3 linked regions of the Chroococcidiopsis sp. TS-821 genome follow. The protein of the gene in region 1 interacts with the protein of each later gene in a pairwise test. Links are inferred from orthologs where the notes say so. Each region holds a gene or a part of one and is shown on either strand. Other genes may lie near its edges. The genes, in order: rlmB, B1A85_RS10905 and tsaE.

Region 1 (5,768 bases):
GGAAACTTCTTGAACTTCTGCGCCTAAATCCTTAAGTTGTTCAATTGCTTTGGTGACAGCTTGTTCCACCGCCGGATCTAACCCTTCGCCAAAGGTTTCTTTGATAATGCCAATGCGGAGGTTTTTCACGTCGGGTTTTAAAGCTTGCGTATAGTCTGGAATTTCGACTTTGAGACTTGTCGAGTCTTTAGGATCGTATCCAGCGATCGCGCCGAGTAAAATCGCGGCATCTTCTACAGTGCGCCCAAATGGTCCAATTTGATCTAACGATGAAGCAAACGCGACTAAACCGTAACGCGATACCAATCCGTAAGTAGGTTTCATTCCTACTACACCACAAAACGACGCGGGTTGACGAATTGAGCCTCCGGTATCAGATCCTAAGGCAACAACACATTCTTGCGCTGCTACCGCCGCAGCCGAACCACCAGAAGAACCACCAGGGACTCGTTCTAAATCCCAAGGATTGGCGGTGACTTGAAACGCGGAGTTTTCTGTAGAACTGCCCATCGCAAATTCATCTAAATTCGTTTTTCCCACCATGACAGCACCTGCGTCAGCTAGCTTTTGCGTCACGGTTGATTCGTACGGCGGGACAAAGTTCTCCAAAATTTTAGAAGCACACGTTGTCCGAATTCCTTTGGTACACAGATTGTCTTTGATGCCAATTGGAATTCCTGCGAGTAACCCAATTTCCTCTCCCGCAGCAATTTTGGCATCCACTGCTTGCGCCTGTGCTAACGCCGTATCTGCTGTTACCGATATGAAGCTATGTAATTTCGGCTCTAATGCTGCAATGCGCTGCAAGGCTTCTTGAGTAATTTCAACCGCAGAGCGTTCTTTGCTCACCAGTTGTTGGTGCAACTCGCGGATGGATGCCATTGTTTGCTCCTTTGACTTGTAATCCAGATTATTTAGTTTAATTCAGGACTTACGTAAAAAGTGACTTCTTCAAAAGGATCGGATGTCAGGGATCGGAGGCTAGAGAACGATTGATAAGTGTTGTCGTTCCTCTTTCTGCTTTCTGTGCAAGGTATTCGAGGAAGCTTCATCGATAAATAAGCTCTAGTGATATTTATTGTAAGTTTTATATTTTCTTGTCTCCCTGACTGACTTCTATAAATCTTATAGTAAATATATTGCGGTTAATTTTTATCTAGTGTCCACATCTCAAAACTCTCAACCTGTCAAGCTCAACGTTCGCATTCAAGGAAACGGCTTTCCCATTCTTTGCTTACACGGTCATCCAGGTTCAGGGCGCAGTCTATCAGTTTTTACTGACCATTTATCGCAGCGTTTCCGTACGATCGCTCCCGATCTCCGCGGCTATGGTAGCAGTCGCACGCAACAAAATTTTGCCATGAACGACCACTTACTTGACTTAGAAGCACTGATAGATAGCTTCAAAATTCAGCGCTGCTTAGTCCTTGGTTGGTCGTTGGGAGGAATATTGGCAATGGAACTCGCACTCAAATTGCCTGACAGAGTTAGCGGGTTAATCCTTGTCGCCACTGCAGCGCGTCCTAGAGGTAATCATCCACCAATTAGCTGGCAAGATAATGTGTATACTGGTGTAGCGTCTATTCTTAATTGGTTGCAACCAAGTTGGCAGTGGAATATTGAAACGTTTGGTAAGCGATCGCTCTATCGCTACCTGATTCAACAACACTCGCCGACTGCCTATCGCTATCTTGCCACTGATGCGATCGCCGCGTACCTGCAAACTTCTGCTGCTGCACAACGCGCGTTGAATACAGCGTTGCGATCCGGTTACGATCGCCTTGCCGACTTACACAAAATTACTTGTCCAAGCTTGATGCTCGCTGGAGCAAGCGATCGCCATATCACTGCCCAATCAAGTCATGAAACTGCTCGGTACTTGAAAAACTGTCAATGGCAATGCTATCCCAATACCGCCCATCTTTTCCCTTGGGAAATTCCCCAGCAGGTACTCAGCGATATTGATAAGTGGATTGCGCAGTATCCCGATGTTGTCAAGTTTAAATAAATTGCCAGTGACGAGCGCTCAGCAAGCCGCAGAGTCTATATTTAAGTTAGTTTCGTCTTTGGCACCGAACACCCGCCACTAACTTGACTTGCTTTTACATCTGACCGCTAAATATTGGTGTCGCTTTCGGCTGAATCATTCCCAAGTCGTCAGCAATTGTCAAATTCTTGGGCTTGCAACGCTTGACTTTCACTGTAATTCCTTGCGCACCTTCTTGTTCTAAATCTTCAAGATACCCAGTCTTAGCAGCGTTTGCTTCCTTAACGCTCAAGAAAGGACCAAAGTAGTACGTGCAGCGCGGATTTTGTGTAACAATTTCTACCCACCAAGCCCAGCCAATGCTGTGAAAGAGATTAGTTAAAACTTCTTTAAAACTATCCCAAAATGTTTTCATATTTGCTGTTTTGTCCATTGGTTACAGATGTGACGCGGTCTGCTGCTGCTTCTAATTACTTCACACTTTGTTATACTCTGTTACGCTTCTTTTTTCAAATTATCTTATTTTAATTTTTCTAAATGAAGCATATTTAACCAACGTTGGCGAAAAATTTCGTACAAAGCCATTCCTGCTGCGACTGAGGCATTTAAGCTTGGAGTATTTCCCGAAAGTGGAATGGACACTAGCACGTCACAGCAGCGTTGTGTTAACAAACTCAAGCCCTCACCCTCAGCACCAATCGCCAAAACGATTGGTCCTGTAAATTGGACAGTATGCAATGGTTGGCTTGCGGTTGCGGCTGTACCATAAATCCAAAATCCTGCTTCCTTGAGTTCTTCTAAAGCGCGGCTAAAATTAACGACTCTCGCGACAGGAAATTGCTCCAAAGCACCAGCAGCTGCTTTCATCACACTCGATGTAATTCCTGCGGCTCGTCTTTGGGGGATAACAAGTCCCTGCGCTCCGATCGCTTCAGCCGTCCGAATAATTGCTCCTAAGTTGTGGGGATCGGTAATACCTTCTGCTGCTACAATCACGGGTGATTCGGCGATTGCTTTGGCGCGAGCAATCAGTTCATCGAGATCGGTGTATGCATAGGGTGCAATTTGCGCTGCGACTCCTTGGTGATTCGCATAATGCGTAATTTGATCTAGACGCTTTGGTTCAACTTCGTCAATCACTGTTCCGTTTTCTTTAGCTTGGGAAATCAAAGAATGGAAACGGGGATCGTAGCGCAATCGCGATGTAATCCAAATCCGATTCAGATGTCTTTGATTCTCTAAAGCAGCTAAAACAGGGTGACGACCGTAGATAAGATCGCTTTCTTCTGCTAAAGGTTGTGAGTGCGTACTATTGACAGCATAATTAACTGAAGGTTTTGTTGATGCAGTGCGACTCTGATTCAGAGATTTCAGCAAAGGCTTGGAGCTTTGTCTGATTCTGACTGGCTTGTCATGCTTTGCTTTGCCCGTAGATCTAAATTTTTGTTGTTTGTTCGCCATTTATATAGTTACAGTGTTAAATTCTTTGGGCATCCCTACTTCTCGACTTTAACTGAGAAGAATAGCCAATTTCAGTATAGAAAGACAATTTCTATCACTCATTTTTATCTTGCTCAAAGTGTAGCTTGTGCAACAACTGAGTCAGACGCTGACAATCAGTGAGAAATAGGTAGCCGACTAAGGTTTCTAAACTTGATGCTTGTTGATAAATTTCAGGTTCGATCCGCTTTGGCGGCTTCGTTGTCGCATTTCGACCGCGACGAACTATATCTAACTCGGTATTGGTAAGGTAGGGAGTCAGCGAGCGCAAATGTAATGCTTGTGCTTCGGCTCTTACCTGTGCCACTACTAAACGATGATAAACACGCGAGCGCTTTGGTGGCAGTAGGTAATAACGCCTAATATAAAGTTCATAAACTGCATCTCCTAAATATGCCAAAGCACTCGGAGAGACCTGCTGTAGCTGTGATAAGTCTTCAGCCAAGGTTGGTGTCAGTTGCTCTAACCTAACAGTTAGTTCGCCTTCTATTATAGATGAGCCATCGAGTAGCTCTTCCTCCTTTTGATTCACAACTAGGATTTTCCTTTCTCTTTGGATTGGTAGTGTTTATAAATTTGGCAAAACTACCGAGCTAGTTTTAGTAACTTCTTTTTATCTTCGATCCCTGTATTCTCCTTAAGTTAATGCGATCGCAGTTGGCTGCGTGATAGACAGGATTTGTCTAGCAGCGAGTTCCCCCGTTCTGCTTTAATAAACATTTTTTATAAGCAAAAATCAAGCTACCCAGATAATACAACCGGATAGCTATATCAGCCTTGCTTCTGTTGCCAGATCATGACTGTTTAACGTTCTCTAGCGCGACTTCCACTGAGGGACGCAGCGAGAGAAATTGCTCTAAACGAACTAGCTTAACTGTTTGAGTCACGCGGGCATTAGTCACAATTTGTGAAGTGCCGCCAGCACTTTGTGCTTGTTTGGCAAGTTGAACCAATGCTCCTAAACCTGAGCTATCAACAAAGTCGATTTGGGAAAGATCCAAAATAATATTTTTTGGTCCCTCTTCGATACATTTGCTGATAACCTTACGAAAGGTTGGCTCAGAGAAAGCATCTAGTAACCCTGTAAATCGAAACAATTGGTAATTGTCTCGCACTTCACGGGTTCCTCGCAGACTAACCGTAATATTCAGTGGTTCAGCAATAATACCCTCCTCTTACTACCTTAAATGCGATGTTTAAAGTCGAGGCTCAAGTATAGAGCGTTTTTTGAGGCGTTGTCTACTATCATGAGGCAGAAATTGCGGAGCGAAAAGAACTAGCGCTTGGTTGCTGATTTCTGCTTGGCTTCGCGCATCAATTTTACAAACTGCTCAAATAAATAATCGGCGTCATGAGGACCAGGACTAGCTTCTGGGTGATATTGCACGGAAAATAGCGGTAATGATTTGTGTCGCAATCCCGCAACTGTTAAGTCGTTGAGGTTGAGGTGAGTAATCTCAATATCTGCATCCGGCAAGGAATTAGCGTCGATCGCAAAGCTGTGGTTTTGACTTGTGATTTCTACACGTTGCTTTAAACCTGCCGGTTGGTTCAAACCACGATGCCCAAACTTGAGCTTAAAGGTTTCTGCGCCGAGTGCGTGACCTAAAATTTGATGTCCCATACAAATGCCAAACATTGGCTTTTGACTAGCGAGGAGTGCTTTTGTTGTTTCGATTCCTTCAGTGACTGGTGCGGGATCGCCAGGACCATTAGAAAGAAAAATTCCATCAGGGTTGTATTTAAGAATTTCTTCAGGAGGAGTGCTGACAGGCACAACAACAATCCGACATCCATAACTGGCTAAACGGCGGAGAATGTTACGCTTCACCCCGAAGTCAATCGCAACAACTGTTAAAGGTTCTGTAGCCTCTTGATTAACTGGCTTAAATTCCCAAATTGCCGTTGTGGGATCGGACCATTCGTAAACGTTAGCCGTGGTTACTTCACGCACGAGATTCAAGCCTTTCATGCTAGGTGCTGCGGTAACTTGCTCTAGTAACTCAGCTTCGTCTAGTTCGGTAGAGATTCCGCCATTCATCGCACCTAAAGCCCGAATTTTACGAGTAAGGGCGCGAGTATCAATTCCGTAGATGCCAGGAACGTTATGCTGTTGTAGGTAATCTGGCAAGCTAGCTGTCGAACGCCAATTACTCGGTTTGTAGCAGATGTTGCGCGCTACTGCGCCTCGGATTTGCGGTTTATGCGATTCTTCATCGTCTGGATTTACGCCTGTGTTACCGAGTTCAGGATAGGTGAAGACAACAATTTGTCCGTAATA
Region 2 (5,697 bases), on another replicon or contig:
TTCCTGTTTGTAACGAGATAATCGGCTGATATTGCAGAATAAACTCTTGTCTTTCAATTGCATTACGCAAGTCAGTTTCAAGCTGTAAGCGTGCTACAGCTTTGGCGTACATTGCGGGGTTAAATATTTCGTAGCGTCCTACGCCTTGATTTTTAGCACGATACATAGCAATATCAGCATTGCGTAGCAGTGCTTCGGGTTGGTCGTAATCTGTACTACTCAAAGCAATGCCAATACTTGCAGAGGTAAATATTTGTTGGTCTTCAATTTCAAAGGGTGACGTCAGTGCTTGTTCGATTCTTTCGGCGACGCGAATTGTATCGCTCGCATCTTGAATGCCGTCGAGTAAGATGGTAAACTCATCGCCGCCAAGTCGGGCGACAGTATCAGTTGGACGCAAACATTCTTGTAGTCGAGTTGCGATCGCAATCAGCAACTTATCACCGAGAAGATGACCTAAGCTGTCATTAATCACCTTGAAGCGATCTAAATCAAGAAAAAGAACCGCAAATAGATAATTTGGATATCTTTTAGCGTGTTGAATCGCTTGTTCTAGACGATCTAGAAATAACGCGCGGTTGGGTAAACCTGTGAGTGCATCGTGAAAAGCCGTTTGGAGTAATTCTTCTTCGGCTTGTTTGCGTTCGGTAATGTCACGACAAATTGCGTGTAACTCGATTGCTTCGCCTTCGTTATCAATCACTAGCTGATTGCGTTCGCGTACCCAAAGCACAGAACCATCTTTACGAACTTTGCGCAGTTCTATTTCGCTGCTTGTAATCTTTTCGCGGAAGATACTCGCCATCCACTCTTGCATCCAATCGCGATCGCCTTCGTAAATCGTTACCAAAGCAGGTTGACCTATTAACTCTTGTTTGTCATAGCCTAAATACTCTGCCGCATAATTATTAACCGATTTGAGCGTACCATCAGCAGCGATCGCAAAATAAGCATCCGGTGCAAAATCAAATAACTTTTGATATCGTTCTTCGCTTTCCCGCAAGGCTTCCGCGTTGGCAATCTTAGCACTGAGGCGTTGACCGAAATACGAACCCACTGACGCTAACAATAAAATACTTAAACCCGCAGTCCCCGTAGAAATGGCTAAAACAAACCGATCGATTCCAGTACTACTTTGAGATAGCATTTTGATTGACGGATAATAGTTAACCGCCATCATCCCTAAGTAATGTAGTGCATCAATCGCAACTCCTGCAAAAACTGCGCTACCAACTTTTCCTAAACTTTCCGACGACACAATTTTTTCAGCACTCGCATGAAACGCCAACCACAAAGCGGCGATGGACATCAAAATTGTGAAAACTCCAGCACCAATGACAAACAATGGGTTGTACACTGGCATTGCCGCGAGTCGCATTCCCCGCATTGCCGTGAAATGCATGCCAATAATACCTAACCCGACAAACGTTCCACCTGCGAGTAAAGCCAACCAGCCGAGTGGTCGTTTGCTAGCAATAGACAGTCCAACTCCACACAAGGCGATCGCAACTAATAACGAAAGTAACGTAGTTGCAATATCGTAAGTAATCGGGATGGGTAACTCGTAGGCGAGCATTGCAATAAAGTGCATAACCCAGATACTAATTCCCAGCGCGATCGCACTACCACCTAGCCATAGTTTGCGCGCTAATCCTTGTGTTGCTGGTATTTGCCCCGCCATATCGAGTGCAGTATACGAACTGATGATTGCAACTACCAGCGAAAGCACAACTAAACGTAGGTCGTAAGTAGCGCTTAAGGCTGTACTGATGGAAGTCAAATCTTTAACAGCCATAAAGTATGATATTAGTCACCTTACGCTCGATTCAGTAAAATTTTGATTTTATCCTTGAAGTGACCCTTTTGAAGTTTTCACGGCTACTAATATGCGCAACTTATTCTTTTTGTATTAATCAAAGTTTTTAAATAAGTAGGCGATAATTTAATAAAAAATTGCTCGCATTTCTTGCAGGGTAAGGCTTTTGCTCTAACTTTATTGCTGAAAAATAAAATTGCGCTGCCTAATTGTGCAATTTATATTGATTATGAAAAACGCCACTTACCAGGGCTTTAACTACTTCTATATAAATAGCCGATTATATATCATATATAAACTCCTTACTTGGAAAGTGAAAATAATACATCGGTCACTCGCTGGCAATGATTAGTTAATCGCTCAATGCTCAGTGTTTCGCAATACAGACAGCAAATACTGCGTCAAAGTGAATGCATCTACGCCCATTTCGGTGCGGTTACGCGCTGCTAAAATACCCGCTTGAGAATGCCACCAGGCAGCGCTAGCAACAATTTCGAGTAGAGGGATCTGTTTAGTAGTCGCTTGTGCAATCAATCCGCCTAATAAACCCGTCAGGACATCACCACTACCACCACGCGCCAAAGCTGGCGTACTTTCAGGGTTAATCCACACGCAATCAGGATCTGCGATCGCGGTTCTTGCACCTTTTAATAACACTACAGCCCCGCTTTGTTCAGCAGCAGTACGGACGGCGGCGATACGGTCTTTTGTCGGAGCGACGGTATTGGGAAACAATCGCTTAAATTCACCCGCGTGCGGTGTTAACACTGTTGGTGCTTGGCGGCGCTGTAATGTCGGGATTGTTCCCATTTGGGCAAGTATATTTAATCCATCTGCATCCAAAACCAGTGGGCGATCGCTATCTATCACTTCTTGTAAAATTGGCTGGGCATCTACAGTTAAACCAGGACCACACGCGATCGCATCAAACGAACTCAAATCAGTTTTTTCAGGTAATTGCAACTGCGCGATCGCACCGCTTTCGGTTTCTGGACAACCGACGATTAGAGCTTCAGGTAATTGTGCAGATAAAAGTAGTTTGAGCGATTCTGGAACTGCGATCGAGAGCATTCCGACACCACTTGCTCTTGCCCCTAACGCTGTTAAAATTGCTCCGCCGGTATAACGTCGCGAACCGCAGATGAGTAACAAATGTCCCTGTTTATATTTATGCGTCACGGGCGATCGCTGAAGCGGTAAAGTTGCGATTGCACTTTGTCGAGTGATGCGTTGTATCTTGGGCGTTTCTAATACCGCTTGGATATCTGTAATCGGAATATCAAAATCAATTAATTCAGCTTTGCCAACATAATCTAACGCTTGGTCTTGCAGCAATCCTAGTTTCCACAATCCTAAGCAAAATGTCTGCGTTGCTTTTACAGCAGTTCCTAGCACTTCTCCCGTATCAGTGTGTAAACCTGACGGTAAATCAATACTTACCACTGGCTGCGACCATTGATTCAGCCGGTCGACAATTCGATCTACAGGAGAAGACAGCGATCGCTCTAATCCAAATCCAAATAAACCATCAACAAAGACATCGCACGTTGCCAAAGGTTCCAAAGTTTCATGTACTGGAATGTTTAAGTTCTTGATATATTGTGCATGTTGCGATGTCAACTCCTTTAACTTAGAAAAAGGGATACAAAGTACAACCTCATATCCTTGAAAGTGCAATTCGCGTGCTACTACCAAGGCATCACCGCCATTATGCCCAGGTCCGACTAAAATACCACAACGCGAGAAATGCGATCGCGGATAAAACTCGATCAGGCGACGCACAATTAGCCCTGCGACCTTCTCCATCAATGCAGCAACAGGCATACCTTGAGCAAAAATTCGCCCTTCAATATCCCGCATCTGCTGTGCTGTAACGATGACACGGGAAATTTGTTCTTGTCGCGTCATGACGTTAGGAATAGAAGATTCTAGGTTAAACATCGATTTAGTAAGAGCTACACTCACTGCTTACTCTTATTGTTCCTGAATTAATGAATGCGCCACCTACAGTAAGAGAGAAATCTCATGCTGTTTTACTTGCAATATGTTTTTATGTGTTCGGCGGCTATAGATGGCTATACGCTGACACAACATATTTACATGGCAACAAGCAACAAGATGCAATCTTCCAGCGCTTGCTTGTGCTAGCGACTGCAAATAGCAACGAGTCGCGCAAGATTTCAACAGTAAAAGCGATCGCAGCTTTACGCAAAGAAGGCTAAAAGTCTTGCACGAGTCGGGGTTTAAGGGGCGAGTTCTTATTCATTATGCGCGCAAGATATCCACTGTAGATTTACCGAAATTTTAGGAGCAATACACGCTAAAAATATTTAATTATCGGCAAAATTTCGCTTGGAACTCTAGCTGAACTAGCGCTAATTTGCTTTTGTAACATTTATTCACTTAAATACGTCAAGCAACCAATTTTGACGGTAAAGTGTCTAATTTAACAAATGAATTTTTTTCATCTTAGCATTGTGTTAGCCTAACTCAAGATGAACAAGCCTCACCAATCGCGCAACATCAGCTTGTTTGCTCAACTTGCTAGCTCGTTACTTGCAGTGCCTGTTCCCACGCTTTTGGGAGGATGGCTGATGACAACGGCGACAACAGCATTAGCTCAAGATATTGCTGTCGTGGATCGCTTACCACCGCCACCACCAGTCCCGATCGCTAACGAGCAGCTGCCACCACCATCCATTTTTGTTCCCCGCGAATTTGATTTTCAAGCACCATCATCGAATACACCACCAGCAGTTAACAATCCTACTCGTGCAAATTTGAACTATTTAGTTTATGTAGATGATGCGAGTTCTCCCACGCTAGCGCAAGTCAAACAACTTGAACCACAAGCTTTTGTGCGGCAGTATAACGGACGTTCTGTCGTTCAAGCCGGAGCATTTGCGCAAAACTCGAATGCTCAGCAACGCGCTCAGGAACTGAAATCGGTCGGAGTAACGGCACGGATTGTGGATTTAAGTACGGGCACTGACACGGCGTTTGTTGGTGATGCGCGCTCGTATTTTGTCGTCATTCCCGCTCGACAAGAAAGTTTACCAGCGATCGCCGAGCAAATTCGGCAACTGCAACAAAATGCTGCCATTGATGTCAGCCAGCGACAACAACCACGAGGATCGCACGTTCGTGTTGGACCCTTTTCTAGTCGGGCTTTAGCCGAACAGTGGAACCAGTTTTTCCTCAATTCTGGCTTAAGCAACGCCCGCGTTTACTATGGGCGCTAAACGTGTAATGCTAACTCGCCAAGGGAAAGCCAGCGGCGAGAATCCAACCAAAAAACAAAGCACTCGCCAGCGCAGAACTCCACACTTCGTCAACCAGCGCTACTACGAATGAGAGAACGGCAATTAAAGGCGGGAATAAGGGTAATAAAAGAAACATAAAACCCAACTGAGGTAGAAAGTTCAACGTTAACAAAAAGCCACCAATTAAAATGGCGCTTTGGGCGAACCACCAACCAAATCGCGCTCGACCACTAATTCCTTGCTGAGCAAGACCTGACGCTAAAAACCAAGGAAGACAGGCAATACTTAAGGGCAACCACAGTTGTAGCCGTGTAGGAATCAACCACCATTGCAACCAAACAACTTGCGCCATCGCACCAAATGCGATCCACAACAAGGCAAACAGCATTAATCCCAATCCCGCCATGCGCCACGTAGGACGCGGTAAACGAGCGAGTAACGCTAGCCAAGTGATACCAGCAACGGCAAACCACAAGCCAACAGCTCCGCCTACCTGTAAGCCACCAAGACTGGTAAGTTCTACACTTTGATTTAACAACGTTAATGCGATCGCGGCAACGAAAGGCGCTAGCAGCAATCCACCCCAACGTTTTACCGAGCGTACTTTTTTTGAGTGAG
Region 3 (5,589 bases), on another replicon or contig:
TAGGTTGCGACTGTTCGAGCAAGACATTTAAGTCTTCGTAAATCGTGCACAGTCTTTTCCCCATCTCGATATCGGCTGAAGTTTGAATCACACCAAAATCAAGTAATGTTAATTCTGGTTTGGTAATAACTTCTGCGTTAGCAGCTTGGGAAGCGATCGCCCCAGCAGAATTGAAATCCCGCTGCGTTGCCCTAATTGTACCGAATCCCAAAATCGCTAGACCAGGATCGATTCCCAAAATTCGCTTTTCCATATTGATTTCTCAATCGCCAAGTTGTCACTAACACCTCGTACCCAACTTGTGTAAAAGTAGATGCAACTTTGATCGTAAAGTTCTAGTCAAATACGTTGAATTTCAGCGATATTACATGAAAATACATAAAATTATGCAATCTCCAATCGGAATTAAGGCTATAAATTCACTTAGTCAAGCTACTAGACACAGTTAGATCACCTACTAAAGTAACAAGGGTTTGGTATACATTTTGGTATCTCCCTGCTAAAAAGTTGCATATGCGATTTGCTCCTTTTAAAAAATCCTTACGAAGTATCAAGCAGGAATCGCTCCATCGCGCTCCCCATCGAGTTGGACAGTGGTTCAAATGGTTAGCTCCTGGGATATTTGTCAAACGCTGGTTACTGTTAAGCGCTGGCGGAGTGGTGTTAGTTGGCTTAGGTTTGGCAATCTGGGTCAAATTAACGCCAATTTTTCATGCATTGCAATTAATCCAGGACATTGTCGGCACGATCGCGAATTTTGTTCCTAATTATATTAGCGGTCCTTTGGTATTGCTTCTGGGCGCATTGTTGATCTTCTGGGGACAAACCCGCACCGTCGGCTCAATTACTGAGGTATTACGACCAGAAGGTGGCGATGAAGAACTGATCGATGTACTCTTAACACACCGCCGCTTGCATCGCGGACCTAAAATTGTCGCCATTGGCGGTGGGACAGGTTTATCAACGTTGCTGCGCGGACTCAAGGCGTATAGCGCGAACATCACTGCCATTGTCACTGTAGCAGACGATGGCGGGTCTTCAGGACGGCTGCGGCGCGAAATAGGGGTTCTTCCCCCAGGCGATATTCGCAACTGTTTAGCCGCCCTCGCCTCCGAGGAAAAATTATTGACTGAGCTTTTTCAGTACCGCTTCCGAGCTGGTGATGGTTTAGTTGGGCATAGTTTTGGGAATTTATTCCTCACCGCAATGAGTGAAATTACTGGTGATTTAGAACGGGCGATCGCCGCAAGTTCGCAAGTTCTCGCAATTCGCGGACAAGTTTTTCCCGCAACGCTCAGTGATGTGCGCTTGTGGGCAGAATTAGCTGATGGTCGTCGTATTGAAGGTGAATCTAATATTACCAAAGCAGGCGGCTGTATCCTCAAAATCGGCTGTACTCCCGCCGAACCTCCCGCACTACCCAAAGCACTACAAGCGATTCATGAAGCTGACTACATTATCATTGGTCCTGGAAGTCTCTATACAAGCGTTATTCCGAATTTACTAGTACCAGAAATTGCCAACGCGATCGCCGCCCGCTGTAAAGGAGGTAAAACCCCGCCAATTCCTTGTATCTACGTTTGTAACGTCATGACACAACCAGGTGAAACCCAAGGTTATACTGTCTCGGATCATATTCGCGCGATCGACGCTGCGTGCGGACAAAAATTATTTAGTGCTGTCCTGGTTCATCGACGAACTCCCTCAGAAAAAAGCCTGAGGCGCTATGCACAAGAAAATTCGCATCCTGTATTTCTAGATCGCGAAGTTGTTGCTCGCTTAGGACGACGGATTATTTTAGCCAACGTGATCGATGAAGATGAAGAAACTGGACTAGTGCGGCATAATCCTCGGGCATTAGCACAAGTGCTCTTACGCTGGTATGGTCGCGCTCGCACATAAGTAAGATTATTTTCTAGGATGTCTTGGACAAACTAATACAGTCGCGCTTCTTGCCAAAGTAAGTGTAATTTTATTCTTTTAAAAATTTCTACAATTACTTTGCATGTATCTATGCAGTTCAAATTGCTGGTAATCTCAGTATAATATGACATGCGCTGAATAAAAAATCCATTTTATATTTCTCAAATTGTAATAGCGATTTTTGATTTGTTTGATGAAAAATTATTATTTTTGTTCTAGCTTCCTAGTCATAGAAAATTTTATAACGAAAACTTCGTACGCACAATGGCTCGGCTACTACGCTCCTTCATAGTTAGTAAGAAATTAGAGGATAGCTGCAGCTTAATATTTCTAAGTTATTCATCGCAATTTACTTTTAAGAATGCCATTCAACTTTTGCAAACGTTGAGAATTATAGTTCATTTAAAGTGAGCGATTGTTAAAAATTATAACTTAAAAATTACTTTTCTATTTAACAGATTTAAGTACACTTACTAAAGACGAATTAATTATTTTTAAAAGGTTTGCCCTCTCAATTTCATAAAAATCATATTAAATCAGTTACACTATATTCAGTAATATTTAAAATGAGTTTTTTACAGTTAACTCAAAGAATAATAGCTTTATTTTAGGAAGTTAACTTGCAGAGGCAGATCAATAAATTATGATTTCAAACTGTTAGCTCAAGACTCAGATTTAGATTATGAATAAAAGACAAATTCGTACTTTGCTTGTAGATCCACAAGCAACGCTGCGCTTAGGTAAATTTTTAGGGCAAACTTTGAATGCAGGTAGTGTGTTGTTATTACAAGGGGATTTAGGAAGTGGTAAAACTACATTAGTTCAAGGAATTGGTAGCGGGCTAGGAATTAAGGAGCAAATTGTTAGCCCTACATTTACTTTAATCAATGAGTATAGAGAAGGGCGCTTGCCACTTTATCACTTAGATCTATATCGTTTAGAACCAGAGTCAGTTGCTGCATTATACCCAGAAGCTTACTGGGAAGGTATCGATGTAGAGTTAGGTATTACAGCAATTGAATGGGCAGAACGCTTGCCATATCTACCATCGAGTTATATTAATATCCGCTTTAGCCACCATAACACTCATGGTCGTCAAGTAGACGTATCTGCGGTAGGCATTCAACTCGATTTTTTAGAAAATTTCACAACCTGAAGCAATGTTTTCCTTGCGTTTGCGATCGATAATTCTGTACTAAATATTAGTTATTTCTGTCTTTTGATAGATACAAATAATTTACTTTCAATGTAAAGAAAGCTGCTCAATCTATCTATAATAAAGTTTTTGTAAAGTTATATTTAGGTTGTTGCTCTTACCTTTGAAAGTAGTTTAAAAGGAATATATAGGTAGAATTTATATTTCTATCTCTTATACATACTTTTACAAGTTAACCAAGGGATTTTGACTGATATATTATTAGTCTGAAATACCTAGGCTTTATGACCTTGTATATCGCTCATTAAACAGTGATTAGCGATGAAGTTCACGCATAGCACTTATACTCTTATACCTTCACTCAGGGTACAGATTTCCTTGTTTTATTGAATAAAACTAAGGCAAAATTACTGAACTGAGCGTAACTTTACTGTATTAACTTACCAGCCTATCTAAATTAACATAATGGAAAGGAGATGTTACTACTAATCTATCTAGCTAGTTAGATCTGCATCAGACCCAATTTTAGTCATACTTCTATCAATATATTTTCCATTTCACGCTTTTTAAAGTTATAAAAAAGCGCAAATTCTAACTTACTTCTTTTGAGGTAAATCTATATGGTGTAGCTATACATCTGTCTATTTTACCTCTGATTTTAGATTTTGCTCTCTTTAGCTACTAACAACCTAACAATTCTTCACCCTTGCCAACAGCTTTTAACTTCGCTATCTATAACCTGCTGTTCATTCTATAGCAACGATGCATATGGTCATCTAGTTTGATAGATGATCCCCAAACCGAACTCTTGCTCAGAGAAATCATTCTCTGCACCAAGTACTCTCTCATTTCTATCACCACATAGAGCTGCTGTCAAGTTCAGCAGAAGGGGGTGCATGTGCGACTTCATAAACGGCTAAAAATACTATTATGTTTTGGCATAGCGACACTCGTTTTTAGTTTTACGACTAAAGTTAGTTTAAGTTTTACTAGTCAAGCTTCCACAATTAAGTTCCAAGAAGCCACCGCAAATGCTGGAATAGTGTCATCCCAAGACGAAACTCATGGTGTTGCTTGGTTAGATTACAACAGCGACGGTAAGCCCGATCTATGGATTACACCGCACGGCTACAGAAGCTCAGATCGTCCCAAAGGAGCAAAATTTCCTCGTCTTTATCTCAACATGGGTGGCGGTAAATTTAAAGATATTATTTCGCAAGTTTGGCCCAAAAGCGGTGTAACAGGCGATTCTCACGGTTCAGCCTGGGGTGATTTTGATAATGACGGCGATCCTGACTTATTTGTCGTCACAGGAGCGCAAGCTGGCTACGGTCAAGAAAACAATTTTTTCCTTGTCAATCATCAAGGAAAGCTACAGGAGCAAGCAACTAAGTGGGGTTTAAATTTCCCATTAGGAAGAGGTCGAGCCCCGCTATGGCTAGACTGGAACAAAGATGGACTTTTGGATGTTCTTCAGTTAAATGACATCCGACCTGACGGAAAAGCTCCTAGTACCTTGTTTAGAAGAATGACAAATGCTTTTCAAAATGCCAATGCACAAGTTGGCTTGCAAACAAACCAAGCCTCTGACTTTGCCCAACTTGCAGATGTGTCTGGCGATGGTAAGCAGGATATCGTCATTCAAAGTCCATCTAGATACCCGCAGAAGATCTACGATTCAACAACAATTCCTTTTCGAGATATAACTGGGAGATTACCTGCTCATCAGTTTGTTTCCGACGCTGTCATTGCTGACTTTAATAATGACACCTATCTAGATGTGTTTCTGCCCAGAAATCGTCTCATTCGCGTTCCTAGCGTACATCAAATAAATGCAAAGTTAGCCTTAGCAAAGTTACTAGCCTTCCAACGGGAGGTGGGAGTCAGTTTTAAGACAAGTGGGAATGTCAGCTTTGATTTCCGTACCACACCTGTTACAGAGATTGTCACAGAGATAGGTAGACCAGAAATCTTTATTGGTTCCCAAGGCAGACAACCAGGGAAGTTGGGATTTTCGTTATCGCCGCAAGATCCAACAGTGAGGGGAATTAAACCACACAAGGCTGGAGTTGATACTGGGTTATACATTGGTTATGAGCCAGCTACCCAAACTTGGACAGTACGACTTTCTTCTCCCAAATATAAATTAGTTCATTTAGTGATTGAAACACCTCAACCAATGTCTCACTTAACTCGCATTGGTTTTGGACCACTCGATCTCTCTCAATTTGACTTACCAGATGTTTTGCTTTTCTATGACCCTAAAACTAAACAGTATGTTAATCGCACGCAAGGCTCTGGAATTGGTAACCCACTCTTAGCACACTCGGTAGTTGCTGGAGATTTTGATAATGACATGGATGTCGATCTATATGTATTGCGGGGTTATGAATCTTACAGCTTACCAAGTGTTCTATATGAAAATTTAGGTAATGGAACCTTTAGAGTTGTTCCTAATGCCGGTGGTGCTGCAGGACGTCATCCAGGCTTTCATGTTGTGACTCAGATGA

Evidence for each region.
Region 2: the proteins of rlmB (region 1) and B1A85_RS10905 interact in binary tests that used the Escherichia coli proteins (3 or more experiments, as listed by UniProt). The link is inferred for Chroococcidiopsis sp. TS-821 from one-to-one orthologs.
Region 3: the proteins of rlmB (region 1) and tsaE interact in binary tests that used the Escherichia coli proteins (3 or more experiments, as listed by UniProt). The link is inferred for Chroococcidiopsis sp. TS-821 from one-to-one orthologs.

The regions. Positions count from the first base shown.
Region 1 is NZ_MVDI01000007.1:5,702-11,469, reverse strand. What follows is about bases 1,478-4,470. They hold rlmB (23S rRNA (guanosine(2251)-2'-O)-methyltransferase RlmB), read right to left. Parts: upstream 3,449-4,470; coding sequence 2,507-3,448; downstream 1,478-2,506. Other genes in these bases: B1A85_RS16760 (STAS domain-containing protein), read right to left, coding at 4,282-4,470; B1A85_RS16765 (Mini-ribonuclease 3), read right to left, coding at 3,543-3,977; B1A85_RS16775 (DUF1816 domain-containing protein), read right to left, coding at 2,103-2,402; B1A85_RS16780 (alpha/beta fold hydrolase), read left to right, coding at 1,478-2,008. In the rest of the region: Asp-tRNA(Asn)/Glu-tRNA(Gln) amidotransferase subunit GatA, read right to left, coding at 1-882; more of B1A85_RS16780, read left to right, coding at 1,160-1,477; more of B1A85_RS16760, read right to left, coding at 4,471-4,602; carA (glutamine-hydrolyzing carbamoyl-phosphate synthase small subunit), read right to left, coding at 4,764-5,768. UniProt on the Escherichia coli protein: Specifically methylates the ribose of guanosine 2251 in 23S rRNA.
Region 2 is NZ_MVDI01000003.1:106,089-111,785, reverse strand. What follows is about bases 1,468-4,389. They hold B1A85_RS10905 (NAD(P)H-hydrate dehydratase), read right to left. Parts: upstream 3,758-4,389; coding sequence 2,177-3,757; downstream 1,468-2,176. Other genes in these bases: B1A85_RS10895 (hypothetical protein), read left to right, coding at 4,312-4,389; B1A85_RS10900 (hypothetical protein), read left to right, coding at 3,808-4,038; B1A85_RS10910 (bifunctional diguanylate cyclase/phosphodiesterase), read right to left, coding at 1,468-1,795. Outside these bases: more of B1A85_RS10910, read right to left, coding at 1-1,467; more of B1A85_RS10895, read left to right, coding at 4,390-5,058; B1A85_RS10890 (alpha/beta fold hydrolase), read right to left, coding at 5,069-5,697. UniProt on the Escherichia coli protein: Bifunctional enzyme that catalyzes the epimerization of the S- and R-forms of NAD(P)HX and the dehydration of the S-form of NAD(P)HX at the expense of ADP, which is converted to AMP.
Region 3 is NZ_MVDI01000001.1:1,574,634-1,580,222, forward strand. Bases 1,529-4,342 are described here. They hold tsaE (tRNA (adenosine(37)-N6)-threonylcarbamoyltransferase complex ATPase subunit type 1 TsaE), read left to right. Parts: upstream 1,529-2,605; coding sequence 2,606-3,079; downstream 3,080-4,342. Other genes in these bases: yvcK (gluconeogenesis factor YvcK family protein), read left to right, coding at 1,529-1,902; B1A85_RS07155 (CRTAC1 family protein), read left to right, coding at 3,978-4,342. In the rest of the region: crossover junction endodeoxyribonuclease RuvC, read right to left, coding at 1-253; more of yvcK, read left to right, coding at 514-1,528; more of B1A85_RS07155, read left to right, coding at 4,343-5,589. UniProt on the Escherichia coli protein: Required for the formation of a threonylcarbamoyl group on adenosine at position 37 (t(6)A37) in tRNAs that read codons beginning with adenine.